DNA from 4 places in the Streptomyces sp. TAA040 genome. Region 3 is predicted to be linked to each of the others. Evidence: riboswitches for the same ligand, from Rfam matches in the RefSeq annotation. Region 3 holds a riboswitch; each other region holds the start of a gene.
What was found. A riboswitch is a leader RNA that binds a small molecule or an ion and turns the genes downstream of it on or off. The one in region 3 is predicted to bind cobalamin.
Positions count from the first base shown of each region.

Region 1: it holds a riboswitch for cobalamin, as region 3 does, so the genes downstream of both, cobN (cobaltochelatase subunit CobN) here and H300_RS0115365 (GHMP family kinase ATP-binding protein) in region 3, are expected to answer to the same signal.
Region 2: it holds a riboswitch for cobalamin, as region 3 does, so the genes downstream of both, metE (5-methyltetrahydropteroyltriglutamate--homocysteine S-methyltransferase) here and H300_RS0115365 (GHMP family kinase ATP-binding protein) in region 3, are expected to answer to the same signal.
Region 4: it holds a riboswitch for cobalamin, as region 3 does, so the genes downstream of both, H300_RS0101780 (cobalamin biosynthesis protein) here and H300_RS0115365 (GHMP family kinase ATP-binding protein) in region 3, are expected to answer to the same signal.

Region 1 is NZ_AUKR01000010.1:11,401-16,775, forward strand. It holds gene cobN (cobaltochelatase subunit CobN) at 1-2,323, opposite strand, end outside; cobalamin riboswitch at 2,356-2,511, opposite strand; gene cobG (precorrin-3B synthase) at 2,659-4,218, shown strand; gene H300_RS0110220 (precorrin-8X methylmutase) at 4,215-4,856, shown strand; gene H300_RS0110225 (precorrin-2 C(20)-methyltransferase) at 4,853-5,375, shown strand, end outside.
Region 2 is NZ_AUKR01000002.1:167,952-173,326, reverse strand. It holds gene metE (5-methyltetrahydropteroyltriglutamate--homocysteine S-methyltransferase) at 22-2,349, opposite strand; cobalamin riboswitch at 2,508-2,727, opposite strand; gene H300_RS0102805 (helix-turn-helix domain-containing protein) at 2,851-4,044, opposite strand; gene H300_RS0102800 (proline dehydrogenase family protein) at 4,245-5,171, shown strand; gene pruA (L-glutamate gamma-semialdehyde dehydrogenase) at 5,268-5,375, shown strand, end outside.
Region 3 is NZ_AUKR01000016.1:1,913-7,287, reverse strand. It holds gene H300_RS27100 (MFS transporter) at 1-533, opposite strand, end outside; gene H300_RS0115375 (ATP-grasp domain-containing protein) at 526-1,779, opposite strand; gene H300_RS0115370 (pyridoxal-phosphate dependent enzyme) at 1,776-2,798, opposite strand; gene H300_RS0115365 (GHMP family kinase ATP-binding protein) at 2,795-3,730, opposite strand; cobalamin riboswitch at 3,898-4,127, opposite strand; gene H300_RS0115360 (ferric reductase-like transmembrane domain-containing protein) at 4,333-5,316, shown strand.
Region 4 is NZ_AUKR01000001.1:395,557-400,931, forward strand. It holds gene H300_RS24505 (putative cobaltochelatase) at 1-960, opposite strand, end outside; gene H300_RS0101775 (cobyric acid synthase) at 1,097-2,656, opposite strand; gene H300_RS0101780 (cobalamin biosynthesis protein) at 2,646-3,638, opposite strand; cobalamin riboswitch at 3,759-3,878, opposite strand; gene H300_RS0101785 (hypothetical protein) at 4,044-4,256, opposite strand; gene H300_RS0101790 (inorganic phosphate transporter) at 4,276-5,375, opposite strand, start outside.

The DNA of each region.
Region 1 (5,375 bases), on a different contig from region 3:
CGCGCTGCTCCTCCGGTGCGCCGGCGGCGACGGCCGGGACGGCGGACGGGTCCCAGCCCGCGTCCTCCATGCCCTGCACCAGCACCCGGGCGCGCTCCTCGGCCTCGTCGGCGCCGGTGCGGGTGGCGGCGGACTCGTCGAGGCCGAGTGCCTCGCGCAGGCCGGGCAGGGCGGTGGTGCCGCCCCAGATCTGCCGGGCCCGCAGCACCGCCAGGACCAGGTTGACGCGTTCCGGTCCGGTCGGTGCGCCGCCCAGGACGTGCAGGCCGTCGCGGATCTGCGCGTCCTTGACCTCGCAGAGCCAGCCGTCGACGTGCAGCAGGAAGTCGTCGAAGCCGTCGTCGTCCGGCCGGGCCTCCAGACCGAGGTCGTGGTCGAGCTTGGCGGCCTGGATCAGCGTCCAGATCTGCGCGCGGATGGCGGGCAGCTTGGCCGGGTCCATGGCGGAGATCGCCGCGTACTCGTCGAGGAGCTGCTCCAGGCGGGCGATGTCGCCGTACGACTCGGCGCGGGCCATCGGCGGGACGAGGTGGTCCACCAGCGTCGCGTGCACCCGGCGCTTGGCCTGGGTGCCCTCGCCCGGGTCGTTGACCAGGAACGGGTAGACGAGCGGGAGGTCGCCGAGTGCGGCGTCCGGCGCGCAGGCCGCGGACAGGCCGGCGTTCTTGCCGGGCAGCCACTCCAGGTTGCCGTGCTTGCCCAGGTGGATCATGGCGTCGCCGCCGAAGCCGCCCTCCTCGCGGGGCGCGGAGATCCAGCGGTACGCGGCCAGGTAGTGGTGCGAGGGCGGCAGGTCGGGGTCGTGGTAGATCGCGATCGGGTTCTCGCCGAAGCCGCGCGGCGGCTGGATGAGGATCAGCAGGTTGCCGCGGCGCAGCGCGGCGAGCACGATGTCGCCGTCCGGGTTGCGGCTGGTGTCCACGAACATCCGGCCCGGGGGCGGTCCCCAGTGCTCCTCGACGGAGGTGCGCAGCTCCTCGGGCAGCTTCGCGAACCAGCGGCGGTAGTCGGCGGCCGGGATGCGTACCGGGTTGGCCGCCAGCTGCTCGTCGGTGAGCCACTCGCGGTCGTGGCCGCCGGCGTCGATCAGCGCGCGGATCAGCTCGTCGCCGTCCCCGGACTCCAGCCCGGGCACCGGCCCCTCGCCGCCCACGGCGCCGTCGTGACCGTCCCCGAAGTCGTATCCCTCCTCGCGCAGGCGGCGCAGCAGGGCGACGGCGCTGGCCGGGGTGTCCAGGCCGACGGCGTTGCCGATCCGGGAGTGCTTGGTCGGGTACGCGGACAGCACCAGTGCCAGGCGCTTCCCTGCGTTCGGCAGGTGTCGCAGCCGCGCGTGCCGGACGGCGATCCCGGCCACCCGTGCGGCGCGTTCCGGGTCGGCGACGTAGGCGGGCAGCCCGTCCTCGTCGAGCTCCTTGAAGGAGAACGGGACGGTGATCAGCCGGCCGTCGAACTCCGGCACCGCGACCTGGGTGGCGGCGTCCAGCGGCGAGAGGCCCTCGTCGTTCCCCTCCCACGCGGCGCGCGAGCCGGTGAGGCAGAGCGCCTGGAGGATCGGCACGTCCAGCGCCGCGAGCGCGCCCGCGTCCCAGGACTCGTCGTCCCCGCCGGCGGAGGCCTCGGCGGGCTTGGTGCCGCCGGCGGCGAGCACGGTGGTGACCACGGCGTCGGCGTGCCGCAGCCGTTCGATCAGCTCGGGCTCGGGGGCCCGCAGCGAGGCGACGAACAGCGGCATCGCCCGCCCGCCGGCCTGCTCGATCTGCTCGGACAGCACCCGTACGAAGGCGGTGTTGCCGCTCATGTGGTGCGCCCGGTAGTAGAGCACCGCGACCAGCGGGCGCACGTCCCCGCCGGCGGTACCGGGACCCGCGGACGCCGGGCCGCCGGTGGGCTCGGGGTCCAGCGGGCCCCAGGCGGGGGCGGGCTCCGGCGGGGCGAAGCCGTGGCCGGTCAGCAGCACGGTGTCGGAGAGGAAGCGCCCCAGCTGGTCCAGGTTGTCGGGCCCGCCGTGCGCGAGGTACGCGTGCGCCTCGGCGGCGATCCCGATCGGGACGGTGGAGTTCTCCATCAACTGCGCGTCCGGGGCCTGTTCACCGGTGAGGACGATCACCGGGCGGTCGCCGGCGAGCAGCCGGCCCAGGCCGTCCTGCCAGGCCCGGACACCGCCCAGGAGGCGGACCACCACGAGGTCGGTGCCGTCGAGCAGCGCGTCGAGTTCGTCGAGCCCGACCCGGGAGGGGTTGGCGAGCCGGAAGCCCACCGGGCCGTCGGCGGCACGGGCGCTGAGCAGGTCGGTGTCGGACGTCGACAACAGCAGGATCATGCGGCGTCAGGCCTTCCTCGGGGTCCGCGCCCCGGGCGGTGTCATGGACGGCGGGAGTTCCTGGCTCACCCGACCTCAGGGGTCGGGGCTCACAGTGGCGGGACCGCGCCGGATTCGCACCGGGCTTCCTCCCATGTCGCCGTCGCAGGCGGTGGCGGTCCGACCGGACCGCCGAGAAGAATAGTAAGCGCTGGGCGCAAGACCCCGACCGGTGCCTTTTCGCCGATCGAGCGCGAGGCGGGCGCGGCCGGACGCCGATCGGCCCGTCCCACCGGAGCTGCCCGATCCGTTCCGCGGGCGCTGCCCGTTTCGCCCGGGGTGCGGTGGCCATGAGTATGCTCGCCGCCATGCCGCCCGCCCCTGCTCCGTACCCGCTTCCGGCTGCCGCCGCCGCCCGGACGCGCGAGGACGCCTGCCCGGGTGCCTTGCGACTGCACACGGCGGACGACGGCGCCCTGGCACGCATCCGCATCCCTGGCGGACTCCTCAACCCGACTCAGGCAAAGGCCCTCGCCGCTGTCTCGCAGGATCTCGGCGACGGTCGACTGCACCTGACCTCGCGCGGAAATGTGCAGGTGCGAGGGCTCGATCCGACCTCGGGCGAGGCGCTGGCCGCCCGGCTCGGGGCCGCCGGTCTGCTGCCCTCGGCCCAGCACGAACGGGTCCGCAACATCGTCGCCTCCCCACTCTCCGGCCTGGACGGCGAGGGGTACGCCGACACCGCACGCTGGGTACGCCAACTGGACGCGCTGCTCTGCTCGCAGGAGCGGGCCGCCGGGCTGTCCGGCCGCTTCCTCTTCGCCCTGGACGACGGTCGCGGCGATGTCCGCGCCCTCGACGCCGATGTGACCTTGGTCGCAGAACCAGCCGGCAGCGTCCTCCTCCACCTCGGCGGAGCGTCCGCTCCCGCCCTGCGGATACCGAGGGGTGCGGACGCCGTACGGGCCGCCTGGTGCACCGCGCTCGCCTTCCTCGACGCCGCCGACGGGTGCGCCCCCGAAGCCGCGGCCGGGGGGCGGATCTGGCGGGTTCGCGACCTCCCCGCGCCGCACCGCCCGTCCCCGGCCGACGTCGCCGCCCTCGCCGCCCGGCACGACGTGCCGACGGAGACCGTCCCGCACCGCCCGGCGCCGTCCGCTCCGGCGCCACCGCCGGCCCCCGGCGTGCTCACGGGCGCCGACGGCCGGGTCACGCTCTCCGTCCTGCTGCCCCTCGGCCAGGTCGGTGCCGACGCCTGGGAGCGGCTGGCGGACCTCGCCGCGGGCGGAGACGGCGAACTCCGCGTCACCCCCTGGCGCGGCGTGCTCGTCCCCGGCATCGCCCCGGACACCGGCCCGGGGGACGGGCTTCCCGCCGAGCACCTGGTCACCGACCCCGACTCCCCCTGGCGGGACGTCGGCGCCTGCACCGGACGCCCCGGCTGCGCGAAGTCCCACGCCGACGTACGGGCCGACGCGGCCGCCGCCGTCCGCGGCACCGCGACCGGCTCCGCGCAGCCGATCGCGCCCGCGTCCGCCCGGGCCGGACGCCCGCTGCCGGTCTACTGGTCCGGCTGCGAACGCCGCTGCGGCCGCCCGTCGGGCCCGCACGTGCAGGTGACGGCCGGCGCCGACGGCTACCGCGTCACCACCGCGACGGCCGCCACGCCGGGCGGCACCCAGGACGGCACCCCGCAGGCCGGCCCGGATGCCGCCGCTCCCGTCACCCCGGTCGACGAGCTGGCGTCCGCGATCGCCCGGGCCCGTGCCTCCGGCACCGCCGCCGACACCCCGCACCCCGCCTCCGGGACCCCACGCGCCGCGTCCGGGGCCGCACGCACCGACCGCCAGGAGACCCCCGAGCACCCCGAGCCCGGGACACTTCCCGCTCCCCACCCCGCAGAGCCGCCGAGATGAACGAGAGCACCGTGTTCGACTACGAAAAGGACGGCGCCGAGATCTACCGCCGCTCCTTCGCCACCATCCGCGCCGAGGCGGACCTGTCGGCCCTGCCGCCCGAGGTCGCCCGGGTCGCGGTGCGGATGATCCACGCCTGCGGGATGGTCGACCTGGTCCGCGACATCGGCTGGTCCCGAGACGTCGTGACGGGCGCCCGCGCCGCCCTGGACTCCGGTGCGCCCATCCTGTGCGACGCGAACATGGTGGCCAGCGGCGTCACCCGCAAGCGGCTGCCCGCCGGGAACGAGGTGCTGTGCACGCTGGCCCATCCCGGCGTGGCCGACCTGGCCGCCCGCATGGGCACCACCCGTAGCGCCGCCGCCCTGGAGCTGTGGCGCGACCGGCTGGACGGGGCGGTGGTGGCCGTCGGCAACGCGCCGACCGCGCTGTTCCGGCTGCTGGAGATGATCGAGGACGGCGCTCCCCGGCCGGCCGCCGTGATCGGCATGCCGGTCGGTTTCATCGGCGCCGCCGAGTCGAAGGACGCGCTCGCCGCCCACCCGGCCGGACTGCCGCACCTGGTGGTCCGCGGTCGGCGTGGCGGCAGCGCCATGGCAGCGGCAGCGGTCAACGCGATTGCGAGCGAGGCAGAGTGAGCGGGCAGCAGCACAACTCGGAGACCCCCGAAGCGCGTTCCGGCGCCGGGCGGCTGTACGGCGTCGGACTCGGCCCCGGCGACCCGTCGTTGATGACGCTGCGGGCGGTCGAGGTGATCGTCGAGGCGGACGTGATCGCCTACCACAGCGCCCGTCCCGGCAGCAGTATCGCCCGCTCCATCGCGGCGGGCCACCTGCGCGAGGACCACATCGAGGAACCGCTGGTCTACCCGGTCACCACCGGGACGACCACCCACCCGGGCGGCTACCAGGGGGCGATGGACGAGTTCTACACCGAGTGTGCCGCCCGGCTCGCCGCCCACCTGGACGCGGGCCGCACCGTCGCCGTCGTCTCCGAGGGCGACCCGCTGTTCTACGGCTCCTACATGCACATGCACAAGCGGCTCTCCCCGCACTACCCGACGGAGGTCGTCCCCGGCGTCACCTCGGTCAGCGCCGCCGCGGCACGACTCGGCCGTCCGCTGGTGGAGGGCGAAGAGGTGCTGACGGTGCTGCCCG
Region 2 (5,375 bases), on a different contig from region 3:
CGGCAGCAGGCACCGCTGCGCTCAGTGCCTTCGTTCCGGCGGGAGCGCGGCGCGCACCTCGGCGGTAGCGGCTACCAGGTTCCCGAGGGCGGCCCGGACCTCGGGCCAGCCGCGGGTCTTGAGGCCGCAGTCCGGGTTCACCCACAGCCTCTCCGGCGGGAGCGCCGCCAGCCCTTCGCGGAGCAGGGCCGCCATCTCGGCGGTGTCCGGCACCCGCGGTGCGTGGATGTCGTAGACGCCGGGCCCCGCCTCGCGCGGGTAGTCGGCCGCGGCGAGTTCCCGCGCGACCTGCATGTGCGAGCGGGCCGCCTCCAGGCTGACGACATCGGCGTCGAGCTTCTCGATGGCGTCGAGGACGTCTCCGAACTCCGCGTAGCACATGTGGGTGTGAATCTGGGTATCCGGACGCACCCCGCTGGTGGCGAGGCGGAAGGCGGCGGTAGCCCAGTCGAGGTACGCGGCCCGGTCGGCGAGGCGCAGCGGAAGGGTCTCGCGCAGCGCGGGCTCGTCGACCTGGATCACCGAGGTGCCCGCCGCCTCCAGGTCGGCCACCTCCTCGCGCAGCGCGAGAGCGACCTGTCGGGCCGTCTCCTCACGCGGCTGGTCGTCCCGGACGAACGACCAGGCGAGCATGGTGACGGGGCCGGTGAGCATGCCCTTGACCGGGCGGTCCGTGAGCGACTGGGCGTAGCGGGTCCAGCGGACGCTCATCGGCTCCGGGCGGGAGATGTCGCCGACGAGCAGCGGTGGGCGGACGTAGCGGGTGCCGTACGACTGGACCCAGCCGTGCCGGGTGGCCAGGCAGCCGGTGAGTTGTTCGGCGAAGTACTGCACCATGTCGTTGCGTTCCGGCTCACCGTGGACGAGGACGTCGATGCCGCTCCGCTCCTGGAAGGCGACGACCTCACGGATCTCGGTCGCGACGCACTCCTCGTACGCCGCCCGGTCGATGCGTCCGGCCCGCAGGTCGGCCCGTGCGGTGCGCAGGGCCGTGGTCTGCGGGAAGGAGCCGATGGTCGTGGTCGGCAGCATCGGCAGTCCCAGGCGGGCCCGTTGGGCGGCGGTCCGCTCGGCGTACGGTTCCGCACGGCGACCGTCGGCCTCGGTGACGGCGCCGGTGCGGGCCCGTACCGCCGTGTCGTGCACCAGCGCGGATGCCGCGCGGGACGCCAGGTCGGCCCGGTTCGCGGCCGACTCGGCGGCGATCGCGTCCGTACCGCTGGTCAGGCCACGGGCCAGGGTGACGATCTCGTCGCACTTCTGGCGGGCGAAGCTGAGCCACCGCGCGACCTGCGGGTCGATCTCGCGTTCCGCGCGGACGTCCTGTGGGACGTGCAGCAGCGAGCAGGAGGCGGCCACATCGACCCGCCCCGCGAGTCCGAGCAGTGTCCCCAGCAGCGAGAGGGACTTCTCGAAGTCGTTGATCCAGACGTTCCGCCCGTCGACCACCCCGGCGACCAGCCGCTTGCCGGGGATTCCGCCGACCGCCGCCAGCCCGTCGAGGTTGGCCGCAGCCCGACCGGTGAAGTCGAGGGCCAAGCCCTCGACCGGCGCCTTGGCCAGCACGGGCAGGGCCTCGCCCAGGCGGTCGAAGTACGACGCGACCAGCAGTTTCGGCCGGTCGGTGAGCGCGCCCAGCGTCCGGTAGGCGCGGGCCGCGGCCCCGGACTCGGCGGGGGAGCGGTCCTGCACCAGAGCGGGTTCGTCGAGCTGGACCCAGTCGGCGCCCGCTGCCCGCAGATCGGCCAGTACCTCGGCGTAGACCGGCAGCAACCGGTCCAGCAGGGTCAGGGGCTCGAAGTCCGCCGCGGCTCCGGGGGCGGGCTTCGCCAGCAGCAGGTAGGTGAGCGGGCCGAGCAGGACGGGGCGGGCGCGGTGGCCGAGGGAGAGGGCCTCGGTGAGCCCGGTGACCTGAGCGGCGGAGTCAGCGGTGAAGACGGTGTCGGGGCCCAACTCCGGCACGAGATAGTGGTAGTTCGTGTCGAACCACTTGGTCATCTCCAGTGGGGCGGACTCGGCGGTGCCGCGCGCCATCGCGAAGTAGCCGTCCAGCGGGTCGGCCTCGACGGCCGCCCGGTGGCGGTCGGGGATCGCGCCGACCATGACGCTGGTGTCCAGCACGTGGTCGTAGTACGAGAAGTCACCGGTCGGGACCTCGCCGATGCCGGCGTCGGCGAGGGCGCGCCAGTTGGCACGGCGCAGCGCGGCGGCGGTGGTCCGGAGCTCACCGGCTCCGACCCGACCCTGCCAGTAGCCCTCGACCGCCTTCTTCAGCTCCCGGTGCGGACCTTGCCGCGGGTAGCCGTGCACGGTGGATCCGGTGGCCGCTGCTGCGGACTCGACTGTCACGGAACTCTCCTTCGCGAGTGTGTCTCCGTAGAACCCGGACGACGACGGGAGGCGCGAAGGGAGCGCGCAATCGGCGGACGGCTGCGCGAGGTCACCGCGGCCGACCGCTGCTGCTCACCCGACCCGCCCACGAGGTCACCGGGATCACCGTGCGCGGCGCTCGCGCACGGGCAGCGGCAGGTCTTCGGACTCGCGGGCAGGTCTGCCGGAGGCAGACACCTAGTGGCCGTCGCTTCCCAGACCCCGGAAGGGGTCAAGTGCTCATGACGGCGGTCGTTCCCGCTCACCGCTGCGGGGCAGTCCCGGAATCCCACCGGGTTCCCTCTTGCGACGCTCCCGCCTGGCGGACGGGGCGAACCAGCTGCGCGGCCAGCCTACGCGAGCCCGGGGCGCGCCGGGGGTGCACGGGGCAGGTTCCCGGGGCGCGGGACGCCGCAGCCGGTGCCGACGGGCGCGACGCCGGGCCGTCCGCTCACCGCCGGGCGGCCTTGAGCGCCTGGCTCACAGCCGGGCTGCCTTGAGGGCCAGGTGCAGGAGCAGCCGGTCGCCGCCGCTGCCGAGGTCGAGCCCGGTGAGCTGCTCGACCCGGGACAGCCGGTAGTACAGCGTCTGACGGTGGATGCCCAGGGCGGCCGCCGTGCGTCCCGCCTGTCCGGCGCAGTCCAGGAACACCTCCGCGGTACGCGCCGTCTCCCGGTGGGCGGGTTTCAGCAGCGTCCCCACCACCGGGTCGCTGCGCGACGCGGCGGGCAGCGCGGTCAGCATCCGGTACGCGCCGATCTCCGACCAGAGCGCCACCGGCCCCAGCCCCTCCTCCGCGTGCGCGGCCGCCGCGGCGGCCAGCGCCTGCTGCCAGGCCTCCGCCAGCTCGGCCGTCCCCTGCCGGACCGCGCTGACCCCGGCCGTCCCGCCGGCGGCCCGGGGGGACCGCAGCAGCCGGTCCGCGGCGGTGCGCGCGGCGGCTCCGGCCGCCGTGTCCGCCGCCGAGCGCAGCCGCACCACGGCGGCCAGGACGGCGCCGCGCTGGCCGCTCGTCGCCCCCGCGCGCAGCACGGTGCGCACCGGTACCTGCGGCAGCCCGGCGGACGGCGGTTCCGGTCCGGGCTCGGCGTCCTCGGCGGTGTGCTCCTGCCAGGGGGAGACCGCCAGCAGTGCCAGTGGCCCGTCCGCCGCGGGCCCGAGGGCCTCGGCCAGTTCCTCGGTGGCGCTCCGACGGGCACCGGGAGTGCTCCCGGCGAGGGAACCGTGCAGCAGCTCGCCGAGCCGGGCTCCCGCCCTGGCCTCCGCGGCCAGCAGCGAGCCGATCCGGCCCGCCGTGGCGAGGGCCTCCGCCAGCCGCGGATCGGCCAGGGAGAGCGCGCCGTCGTCGAGCAGCCAGATGTAGCCATGCACCACGCCGTGGTGCCGGACGGGCAGGCACACACGGCCCTTGACCACGCCTGCGGCGGGCTCCGGAGGGATTCGCACCGGACCGGTGGCACGGGTGATCCCGAAGCCCTCGAACCAGGCGCGCACCGCCGTGCTGGACCGCCGCTGCATGATCGAGCGGGTCCGTACCGGATCCATCAGCAGTTCGGCGTCGTCGCTCTCGTGCGCGCCGAACGCGATCAGTCCGAAGTCCCGGTTCTCCAGGGTGGCCGGGGTGCCCAGCAGGGCCGACACCTCGTCGATCAGCGCCTGGTAGTCCTCCCGCATCGGTGTCCGCCGCCTTCGTGCTCCCGGGCCCGCGGCCGAACGGTTCCGGCCGCGCTGCTTGCCGAAACCATTCTCATACAGATGTCTGAGATCCGGGACACGGACCCGTGACACGTGTCCATGGCTGTCCCGCGGCGCGATCCTTAGGTTTCACGGTGGCTCATCTTGCCGTTCAACAGCCCGCCACAGTGGAGGTGCCCGTGCTGGGTCCCGTGCTTCGCGCTGCCGCCGGCAGCGACGGCATTCGCCGTATCGTCTCGGCCGCGCCGCTCACCCGTCCGGTGGTGAACCGCTTCGTCGCGGGGGAGCGGCTGGACGCCTCCGTGGCGGTCGTCCGCTCGCTCGCCGCCCGGGGGTTGTACGTGACCCTGGACCACCTCGGTGAGGACGTCACCGACCCCGCCGAGGCGCTCGCCGCCCGTGACGCCTACCTGGCCCTGACCGAGCGGCTCGCCGCCGAGGGACTCGGACCGCGTGCGGAGATGTCGGTCAAGCTCTCCGCCTTCGGCCAGGCGCTGCCCGGTGGCCACGAGCTGGCCCACCGGAACGTGCTGCCGGTGGTCGAGGCGGCGGCCGAGGCGGGCACCACCGTCACCCTGGACATGGAGGACCACACCACGGTCGACTCCACTCTGGCCATCCTCACTGACCTGCGGGCACGCTTTCCGCGGACCGGCGCCGTCGTCCAGTCCTACCTGTTCCGCACCGAGGACGACTGCCGGGCGCTGGCCTCCGAGGGGTCCCGCGTACGCTTGGTCAAGGGCGCCTACAAGGAGCCGGCCGCCGTCGCGTACCAGGACAAGCGCGAGGTCGACCGCGCGTACGTACGGTGTCTGAAGATCCTGCTCGCCGGTGACGGCTACCCGATGGTCGGCTCGCACGACCCGCGGATGGTCGCCATCACCCAGGAGCTGGCCCGCCGCTACGGCCGCAAGCCGGACGAGTACGAGTTCCAGATGCTCTACGGCATCCGCGAGGCCGAGCAGCAGCGGCTGGTCGCCGACGGGCAGCGGATGCGGGTGTACGTCCCGTACGGCACCGACTGGTACGGCTACTTCATGCGCCGGCTCGCCGAGCGTCCGGCCAACCTCGCCTTCTTCCTGCGCTCGCTCGCCACCCGCGGCTGACCGCCGTCCGGGACGCCCGCCGCGCCCCCGGGGCGCGCCCCGCCACCCACCCGATCGACAGCCCGCACCCCTCCAACCGAAGGAGACACGGCAGCCATGGACGCTGTGACCCAGGTCCCCGCCCCGTACAACGAGCCGGTCCACGGCTACGCCCCCGGTAGCCCGGAGCGCGCCCGGCTGGAGACCAGGCTCAAGGAGCTGGCC
Region 3 (5,375 bases):
AACAGCCAGCCGGGCGACGACAGGACGAACGGTCCCGCGACGAGCGGGCCGACAGCCATACCGGCGTTGAGCGCCGCGTTGCCTGCCGAGAGGAACGCCGGACGGCGCTCGTCCTCGATGCCGTGCACCAGGTAGGCCTTGTTCGCGGGCAGGTAGAGCGCGGCACCGCAACATGTCAGGACCAGCGCCCAGATCGCGAGGGTCGGCCAGCGCAGGGCGAGCAGGAGCCCGGCGAAACCGGCAGTGCGGACGACGAGTGCCCACAGCATAGTGCGGCGCAGTCCGACCCGGTCCGCGAGGGCTCCGCCGACGATGCCGCCGGAGAACTGCACGAGTGACGCCACGGCCAGGACGACGCCGACCGTGCCGAGTCCCATCCCGAGCCGTTCGTGGAGGAACACCGACATGAACGGCAGGACCATGAAGCTGCCGAGCGGAATGAGGAACGAGCTGAGCAGGAGGAACCGCAGAGGACCGGTGAGCGGAAGGAGCGACGCTCGCAGGTCCGGCCCCCGGGGGGTGGGCTCAGCCACCGGGCGTCTCCCGGCCGACCGCGCCGGGGGACGGGTCGGTGAGCACCCGCAGGGACCCGGCTGCGGACACCGCGCGATGGGTGGCGAGTTCGGCGGTCTCCGCCTCCGCGTACACGATGCCCGCGTATCCACGGCTGTCGCCCAGGTGCTCGATGAGTTCGCCGACCTGTTTGGTCGGATACCAGGCGGGGACGCCCGGCATGTCGGTGAGCCGGTCGAGCCCGGTGACGCCGGTGAACACGCCGGCTGCGGCCGGGTAGCCGAGAACGAAGGCCACCGCCGGGCCGCCGGCGAGGTCCGCGTCCATGAGGCCGGGGCGGCGGCCGAGCGCTGCCTCGATCATCGCCTCGTACACGTTGACGCCGAGCGCCCGACACAGGCCCTCTCCGACCAGTGCGCCTCCGATGCGGGGATTGACCTCCACCACTTCCGGGCCGTCGGCGGTCAGCACGAACTCCACATGTGCGAACCGGTCGGTGTAGCCGAGACAGGCGAGTACCCGGTCGAGCCACGACGCGAGCGATGCTCGCTGTGCACTCGGGAACGCCACCGGGAAGGCGGTGACCTCCTCCCGGAAGTACGGCTCCGGTGACATGAGCCGGCTGGAAACTCCCAGCAGCCTGGTGCGGCCGTTCCAGGTGAGCGTCTCGGCGCTGTACACCGGGCCGCTGAAATAGGGCTCGGCGAACAACCGTCCGTTCAGGTCCCGACCGGACGCCTCCGCCAGAGCCGCTTCCAGTTCGCCCGCGTCACGGACCAGCCACACGTGACGGCTCCCGGTACCCGCGGTGTCCTTGAGCACGAGCGGCAGCCCTGCCTCCTCGAGCGACAGGTCGCGTGCCCCGTGGTTCGGTTCGGTGCTCTCGACGGCCCTTGCGCGAGTGAGACCCGCGTCGTGCAGCGTGTTGCGTACGGCGGCCTTGTCCCGGGTCAGCCGCTGGACGGCTGGATCGAGGCCTGGCAGTCCGAGGCGTTCGGCGAGGGCGGCGCCGGCCAGGGTCCAGGTGTCGGTGGAACTGACCAGCCCCCGCAACTCCGGGGTGCGCCTCAGCAGAGCGGCCACGCGCTCCACGTCGAAGGTGTCGGTCACGACGACATCAAGGGCGTCGGTGGGCAGCCGGTTCAGCTCGTAGGCGTAGTGGGCGGGGTCCCGGGTGAGGAGCAGTACACGCTCGCCGAACTGGTCGGCCGCGCGGACCAGGTGGCCGAGGCCGAAGGTCAGAGACTCCAGGCAGGCCACGGTCATGCGGCACTCTCCTTCCAGCCTGCCGGGCAGGGCGTGCGCTGCCACAGCATCCTCGACCAGGGCATGGTCATCTCCTCCGGACTGCGGACCTCGCGGGGGGTGAGCGTGGCCGGATCCAGGGCCTCGGCATGCCGGGCGAACACGCGTTCCACGTAGCGGTGTCCGGTGTCCGCGCCTATCACCAGGTGCAGTCGGTCGGGGTGGCGGCTGGCCTCGAACGACGCCGTCAGGTAGCCGGCGCCGGTGGACAGTCCGGCGAACACCGCGTGTCGGCGCAGCAGGGCGACGGCACCGGACATGGCATGGGTGAAGTCCAGCCAGTGCACGGTGTCGTAGAGATGGTGGCGGACGTTGTCGAAGATGATCGACGAGCCGATGCCGGCGATGATCGCATCCGGGTCGTGGTGCTCCTGGCTGCCGAAGGTGACGCTGCCGAAAGGCTGGACGCCGACCAGACGGACGGTGGAGTCCCGGGTGCGCAGACGTTGCACGATGCCGCCGGTCGAGGCTCCGGAACCCACCCCTCCGACGACCGTCAGCGGCGCGGCGGGGAACTGCGCGGCGATCCGGTCGGCGACCTCCTGGTATCCGAGGTAGTGGATGCCGTCGTGGTATTGGCGCATCCAGTGGTGGTCAGGGCGTTCGTCGAGTATCTCGCGCACGCGTCGCACGCGGAGCTCCTGGTCGAGCCCGAGGTTCCGCGACGGCCTCACCTGTTCCATGGTGCAGCCGAGCACCTCCAGTTGGGCCAGGGTGGTGGCGTCGACGGTGGTGGAAGCGACGATGTGGCACCGCATGCCGTACCGGTGGCAGGCCAGTGCGAGGGCGTAGGCGTAGATCCCACTGGAGCTGTCGATCAGGGTCTGGCCCGGACGGACCGCGCCCCGCTCCAGCAGGTGGCGGACGGCGGCCAGGGCCGAGTAGATCTTCATCGACTCGAACCGCAGCAGGACCAGTCCATCGGTGAGCCGGACGAGGTCCGGGACCTTCAGGGCATCGGCGATGTGGGGGTGGATCACCCGTAGCCTCCTTGGGCGAAGGTGCACTGGTGGCCGAGCGAGTGGAAGAACGCGGAGAGCTCGGCCTTGACGTGGGCGCATGGGCGTGAGGCGAAGAGATAGCCGGCCAGGCACCCGGTGTGGGCGACGAAGATCCCGTCTGCTCCGAACCGCTCACGATGTGCTTGCAGACTGCCGAAGCTCGCCTTGGGCAGCACCTCCTGGGACAACGCGGCGCTGATCGTCGCAGCACGGGCCACGGCGACGGCGTCGCGCGAGCCGAAGCCCTTCACCAGTTCGGTCAGGCACCGCTGGTACTCCTCGCCGCGGTGTCGGTAGTGGTCCAGCAGCAGGGGGGTGACGGCGGCGGTGTCCACCGTGCCGGGTTCCGTGACGAAGGCGGTGTGGAAGCCGATGTCCGGTCCCAGCCGCCGCACCACCCGGTGCCGCCCACTGAGATACAGGGCGAACTCGTCGAGGAAGACGCTGTCCGCGCGCTCGATCTCCGCCAGGATGCAGAGGACCACGCCCTCCTCGTACGGCAGGGAGAATGCACGGAACAGACAGCGCAGCGTCGCCACGACATCCGCCGTCGAACTGGCCATCCCCACGCCCACCGGCAGTTCGGAGTGGGTCCGCCAGTCACCCGGGGGCAGGGTGAGACCGTAGTGGTCCAGAAAGATCCGCGCGGCTGTTGACGACTTCTCACCCAGCGCCGGCGAGCGCCGCGGTCCGGCCGTCGACCTCGGTGTGAAGTACACCCAGGAGTGACGGTCCACAGGGAAGGACACCACCGCGATCTCCGGAGTGCTGCCTGCTTGCAACGGGCCCTGGTACAGCTCGCCCAGAGTTCCGTGGCAGACGCCGGACACCGTGCCGCGTGACCTCTCCCATTCCTGGAGCCCGCCCGCGACCGGTGCGAGAATCGCCCGTTCCGGTCCGTCGGACGCCACGTCGACCCGGGGTCGGAAAGGCCGACGCGCAGCGGCTGGGTCCCGCACACCATCCTCCTCCGTACCGGCCCTTGAACACCGACAGGGAAGGAGGCGCGGTCACACGCACGACGTACGTCCGCCCGTACCGCCGACCCAGTCCACGAGGTCACGTGCACAGCCCGCGCGGGACGCGGACGCAGCGGCAGGTCTTCGGACTCGCGGGCGCGTCAGCCGAAGGGGCGGACACCTATCGGCCGTCTCTTCCCGGGCCCTGGCGCGGGCCCAGTGACATCGACGGCGTTCGTTCCCACTCACCGCTGCGGGACAGCCCCGGATTCGCACCGGGTTCCCTCTTGCGTCGCGCCCCCGGTGTCCGGGCGGACGGGAGGCGCGAACCGACTGCGTGCCTCAGCGTACGGGCGCTCGTACTCCTGAGACAGTGGGGCTTCGGCGGTTGTCCTGAATCCGGAGGGGAGCGTGTACGTGGGCGACCCCTGTACGCGTGTGGTGGAGCTTTGGCCGGATAACGCCTCTGGGGATAGCCGCCCCATCAGCCAGACTCGTTCCCTCACGACACATGCACACCGTTGCCGCGGTGGCCCATGCCCGAAAGGCCCCTGATGACACCAGACGCCACGTTGGACGGCGGGTCAGTAGCCCCGCCCGGAGGCGGGCGGCCTCCCGGGGACCGCGTCGCGCTGCGCGGCGACCTGCGGTCCGCCCTGCCCGACGCCACCGCTGCGGTGGTGGTCACGGCGCTCGTGTTCGTGTTGCTGTGGGTGCGCATGGAGTCGGGCACTTCGGACACCGTCGCGGTCATGCCGTTCATGGACGACGCCCGCACTTACTGGATGTACCTGCTCAGCCAGGCGTTCGGCTGGTCCGGTCTGCTGTGGGCCTGGGGCACGGTCGTACTCGGTCTGCTGCTGTCGGGGCCGCGCACCGCCCGGCCGCCTGTCTCTCGGCAGACGTTGGAACGTTGGCACCGCACCACGAGCCTGACGACCACGGCGCTGATGTTCGCCCACGCGCTGATGTTCGCTGCGGAGCTGGTGCGCTACGAGTCGGAGGTGGGCTGGGCCAGGCGCCTGTGGGTGGGTTTCGCCGACAGCTTCGTGCCCGGCTGGTACGACTCCGGTACCGGCCAGATCGCCATCCCCCTGGGCCAGGGGGCCCTGTACCTGGCAGTTCCGCTCGGCCTGCTGTTCTACGTCCGGCATCGCATCGGCGCGAACACCTGGCGGCGTCTGCACCGGTTCGTGATCGTCGTCTACGTGCTGAGCGTGTGGCACACACTGCTGTACGGAACCAACGTCTGGTTCGGTGAGTGGCCGCGCACCGTTCTCTGGCTGTTGCAGATACCCGTTGCCGCGCTGTTGTTGCTCCGTCTGCTGAGACCGGCACGGCGGGCCGAACGGCTGGGCCCGCCGAGGGGAGGGGCGAATGCGGCCCGTCCGGCCTGGTGGGCGCGCGCGAGCGGACGTGTCGTCGCAGCAGCCCTTGTTGTCGGGCTGGTCGTCGTGGTGGTGTCCGGCCGCGACGGCGGGCGGGACCGTCCGACCCATCCGCCTGCTACGGCCCCGCACACCCAGGAGACGGACTGACGGCCGACACGGCGTCCCGGAGCGGGGATGATGGCTGGCGACAAGGCGACGGCGGAACG
Region 4 (5,375 bases), on a different contig from region 3:
GTCGAACGGGTTCCGGCGGCGCCGGTGCGGCAGGGCGAGCAGCGCCGCCTGGCGCACGTCCGCCGCCGTCACCCCGTCGCGGCCGGCCCAGGCCGCCAGGGCGGCGGCGGTCCGCGCCATCACGATGTCCGCACGCATCCCGTCCACCTCGAAGGCCGCGCAGGTCGCGGCGATCTGGCGCAGGGCGGTGTCGCCGAGCTCCACCCGGGGGAGCAGCTCACGGGCGGCCGCGATCCGCTCCCGCAGGGCGGACTCCTCCTCGGCCCAGCCCGCGGCGAAGGCCGCCGGGTCCTCGTCGTACCCCAGCCGGCGCCGGACCACCCGCACCCGCTCCTCGGTGTCGCGGGACGCGGCCACCTCGACGGTGAGGCCGAACCGGTCGAGCAACTGCGGCCGCAGCTCGCCCTCCTCCGGGTTCATCGTCCCCACCAGCAGGAACCGGGCCGCGTGCCGGACCGAGACGCCTTCCCGCTCCACGTACGAGGCGCCCATGGCCGCGGCGTCCAGCAGCAGATCCACCAGGTGGTCGTGCAGCAGGTTGACCTCGTCCACGTAGAGCACCCCGCGGTGGGCCTCGGCAAGCAGCCCCGGCTCGAAGGCCTTCACGCCCTCGGCCAGCGCCCGTTCGATGTCCAGCGCGCCCACCAGCCGGTCCTCGGACGCGCCGACCGGAAGCTCCACCATCCGGGTCGGACGGCAGGAGCCGTCGAGGGACCCCTCGTGCGGGCCGTCCGGGCAGGCGGGGTCCGGCGCCCGGGGATCACAGGCGAAGCGGCAGCCCTCCACCACGGCGACTTCGGGCAGCAGCGCGGCCAGCGCCCGTACGGCGGTGCTCTTCGCCGTGCCCTTCTCGCCGCGGACCAGCACCCCGCCGATGGACGGGCTGACCGCGTTGAGCAGCAGCCCCAGCCGCAGGTCGTCCATGCCGACGATCGCGGTGAAGGGGTAGGGGGTGCTCATCGGTCACTCACTCTCCTGTCGGGTCCCCCGGCCTGACCGGCCGGGCTTCGCTCCTCCTGCACGGGGCGTGCCGTGTTCGCGGGCGGTGCCGAACCCGCGGCGACCGGCTGCCGTCCCGGCGCCGCCCGCCCCGGGCTCACCACGGTGCCCCCGGCGGTACGAACGGCAGCCCCGCGGGCGCACCGCCCTCGATCAGGCGGAGCAGCGCCTCGGTGTCCGCGTGCTCCTCGACGAGGTCGCCCAGCCGGTCGAGCTGCTCCTCGCGCAGCGCGCCGAACGAGGTGTCGGGCGCGGGGACGAAATCCCGGCCCGCCTCTGCCGCGACGGTCCGCAGCAGGGCCCGCCGGAAGCCGTCGCTCTCCAGCGAGCCGTGCCAGTGGGTACCTCGCACGGCACCCGAGCGGCAGCCGTCGAGGAAGGGCTCGCCGCCGGTGACCTCGGCCACCCCGTGGTGGATCTCGTAGCCCCGCACCGGCTCGCCCAGGGCTTCGCCCTCCGGCCGCGCCAGGGTCTTCTCCCGGTGGAACCGCACCCGCACCGGTAGCAGGCCGAGGCCCTCGACCGTCCCGGCCCGGGACTCCACCTCGTCCTCGATACGGCTGCCCAGCAGCTGGAAACCGCCGCAGATGCCGAGCACCGGGCGCCCCTCGGCGGCCCGCCGTCGCAGCGCCGCGGCCAGCCCCCGCCGGTGCAGCCACTCCAGGGCGCGGACCGTGCCGCGGGTACCGGGCACGATCACCAGGTCGGCGTCGGCCAGCTCCTCCGGGCGGTCGCAGAACCGCACCACCACACCGGGCTCGGCGGCCAGCGCGTCGACGTCCGTGAAGTTGGACATCAGCGGCACAGGCAGCACGGCGACCCGCAGCACGTCCGCGCCGTGCGGCGCCGCCGTGCTGCTCTCCCGCACGGTGCCGCGCAGCGACACCCGCAGGCCGTCCTCCTCGTCTATGCCCAGACCGTGGCGGAACGGCAGCACGCCCAGCGTCGGACGCCCGGTGAGCGTGCGCAGCATGTCCAGGCCGGGACGCAGCAGCGACACGTCGCCGCGGAACTTGTTGACCAAGTAGCCCGCGACGAGTTCCTGGTCGGCGGCCGAGAGCAGCGCGGTCGTCCCGAAGAAGGAGGCGAAGACGCCGCCGCGGTCGATGTCGCCGACCACCAGCACCGGGAGCCGTGCTGCCCTGGCGAGTCCCATGTTGACGATGTCGCCCTGCCGCAGGTTGATCTCCGCGGGGCTGCCCGCGCCCTCGCAGATCACCGCGTCGTGGTCGCGCCGCAGCTCCGCCAGGCAGGCGGCGACTGTGTCGAGCAGTTGTCCCCGGCGCTCCGAGTGGTAGCCGCGGGCGCTCATCTCGCCCACCGGCCGCCCCAGCAGGACCACCTGGCTGGTGCGGTCCCCGCCGGGCTTCAGCAGCACCGGGTTCATCAGCGCGCTCGGTTCCACCCCGGCGGCCGCGGCCTGCATCGCCTGCGCCCGGCCGATCTCCGCCCCTTCCAGGGTGACATAGGAGTTCAGCGACATGTTCTGCGCCTTGAAAGGGGCCACTTTGACGCCGCGGCGGGCCAGCCACCGGCAGACGCCCGCGGTGACCACACTCTTGCCGGCGTCCGAGGTCGTCCCCGCCACCAGCAGACCGCCCCCCGTCGCCCGGGGGGTGCCGGCCGCGTTCCGGGCGCCGCCCCTCTCATCCGGCATGACGCCGCCTCCTCCCGGCGCGCCGCGCCTGCCGTGCCACGAGGGCGACGCCGAGCGCCAGCGCGCCGACCCGCCGGGACAGCCGGACGGCCGCCTCGATGTCCGCGGGGCCCGGGGCGCGCCCCCCGGCGTTCAGCACCGGTCGGTGCTCGACCCGCCCGCCGTACGCGAGGGTGCCCCCCAGACGCAGCCCGAGGGCTCCGGCGAACGCGGCCTCCACCGGCCCGGCGTTGGGGCTGGGGTGGCGGCCGGCGTCCGCGGCCCGGACCCGCAGGGCTCCTGCCGGGTCGGGACCGGCGGCCGCCGCCAGCAGTGCGGTCAGCCGGGAGCCCGGAAGGCCCAGCACGTCGTCCAGCCGGGCGGCGGCCCAGCCGAACCGTCGGTAGCGGGGGGACCGGTGGCCCACCATCGCGTCCAGGGTGTTCGCCGCCCGGAAGAGGGCCATCCCCGGCACGCCGCCGAGCGCCGCCCACACCAGCGCGCCCACCACCGCGTCCGAGGTGTTCTCGGCGACCGACTCGACGACGGCCCGGGCCAGGGCGGGGGAGTCGAGCGCCTGCGGGTCGCGGCCGCAGAGGCGCGGGAGCAGTTCCCGGGCGGTGCCGAGGTCCTCCTCTGCCAGCGCCTCGGCCACCAGCCGCGCCTCCCGTCCCAGCGAGGTGCCGCCGAGGACGGACCAGGTGACGGCTGCGGTGAGGGCGACCGCCGGTAGGCCGCCCGCGGCGTCGGCGAGCCGTCGGGGTGTCCCGGTGCGGCGCGCGGGCACCGCCAGAGCGCGGTCAACGGCAGCGGCGAGCACGGCGGCACCGCCCGCGCAGAGCGCGGTGTGCAGGGCGCCCGCGGCCCGGTCGTCGCGCCACAGGCGTCGTTCTGCGGCGGTGGCGGCCCGGCCGAAAGCGGCTACCGGGTGGCCACGGCGGGGGTCGGCGACCAGCACGTCGGCGAGGTAGCCGAGCACCGCGCCCGAAGGGGAGAAAGCCATGGCGTCGTCAGCCGGCCGTCTCACCCCGGTGGCGCGGAGGGGGCGGTGGCAGCAGCATGCCGGGCATGGGTGTGTCCTCACTCAGGGTCCGCGCCCTGGCTCGACGTGACCGGCGGTGAGAGTCTCCTGGCTCCCGGATCGGCAGCGCCCCCGGCCTTCCAGCCCGCGGGCCGTGACGTGGGTGGGGGCGTGCTCCCCGGTGACAGTGGCGGGACCGCGCCGGACTCGCACCGGCTTCCTCTCCTGCCGCCGTTTGGCAACGGGCAGTCCACCACGCCCGCGGGGAGCCGTCAACTCCCCTCTGACCTGCGACGGGAGAGTGCGAGCAGACACACCGCAGGGCACACCGCGGGAGCGCTGCAGTTCTGCTGCCGACGCCCCCGCGGTGTGCCGTCCGGGGCGGTCTCAGGCGGCGATGATGTAGATGCCGTAGGCCACGGCGACTCCGCAGAGCGTGTAGCTGAGGACGGACAGCACCCGTCCGCCCGCGCTGGCGGTGCCGTTCGCGGACCGGGCCGAGCCGCCCACGATGCCGAGGGTGAAGACGCCCACCAGAGCGATGGTGGCGAGGATACTGACGCCGAAGACGGCGCCGAGGGATGCCCACTCGATGTTCATTGCGCGGTTTCCTTCCTGGTCACCTGTTGGCGGCGGCCGGGTCGCCGGCCGGCCGGTCGCCGGTCCCGGCGTCCGTGGGGCCGGCGGTCCCGGCGCCGGAGGGGCCGGCCGGCGGGGGAGAGACGGCGAGGACGGCGTCGCTCACCGGGGTTCGCTCCCCGGCGGCGGGCGGCCCGTCGGTGCTCGACCCGTCGGCGGTGGCGGCGCCGGCCGGCGCCTTTGCGGTGCCACCGGTGCCCGGGGTGTCAGCGGTGCCACCGGTGTCGGTGACGCCCGCGTCAGCCGGGGCTTCGTGGTCGGTGTCGTTGACGTTCCGGTGGTCGACCACCTCGCGGCGGGAGGCGAGCCAGATCGCGAGGCAGGCAGCGAGGGCCCCCACGCCGACCGCGGTGACGCCCCAGTCGCCCTGCTCGGCGAGCAGGGCCGCGAGTGCGGCGACCAGTCCGGCGGCCGGCAGGGTCAGGGCCCAGGCGGCGAACATCCGGTTCGCGGTGCTCCAGCGGACGACGCCCCCCTTGCGGCCGAGACCGGAGCCCATCACCGAACCGGAGCAGACCTGCGTGGTGGACAGCGCGAAGCCGAGGTGGGAGGAGGCGAGGATGGTCACGGCCGAGCTGGTCTGCGCGGCGAAGCCCTGCGGCGGCGCGATGTCCGTCAGGCCCCTGCCCATGGTGCGGATGATGCGCCAGCCGCCGAGGTAGGTGCCCAGAGCGATGGCGATGCCCGCGGAGGCGATCACCCACATCGGCGGGTCGGCGTCGGCCCCGAGTGCGCCGCCGGAGATCAGCGCGAGCGTCATCACGCCCATCGTCTTCTGCGCGTCGTTGGTGCCGTGGGCCAGTGAGACCAGCGCGGCGGAGGTGATCTGACCCCGGCGGTACCCCTTGGAGGTCCGCTGCGGGTCGGCACCGCGGGTCGTGCGGTACGTCAGCCGGGTGGCGAGCATCGCGGCCACACCGGCGACCAGCGGGGCGATGCAGGCCGGGAGCAGCACCTTCGTGAGCACCGCGTCCAAGTGGACGGCGCCCACGCCGACCGAGGCGATGGTGGCGCCCATCAGACCGCCGAACAGTGCCATCGAGGAGCTGGAGGGCAGGCCGCCCAGCCAGGTCAACAGGT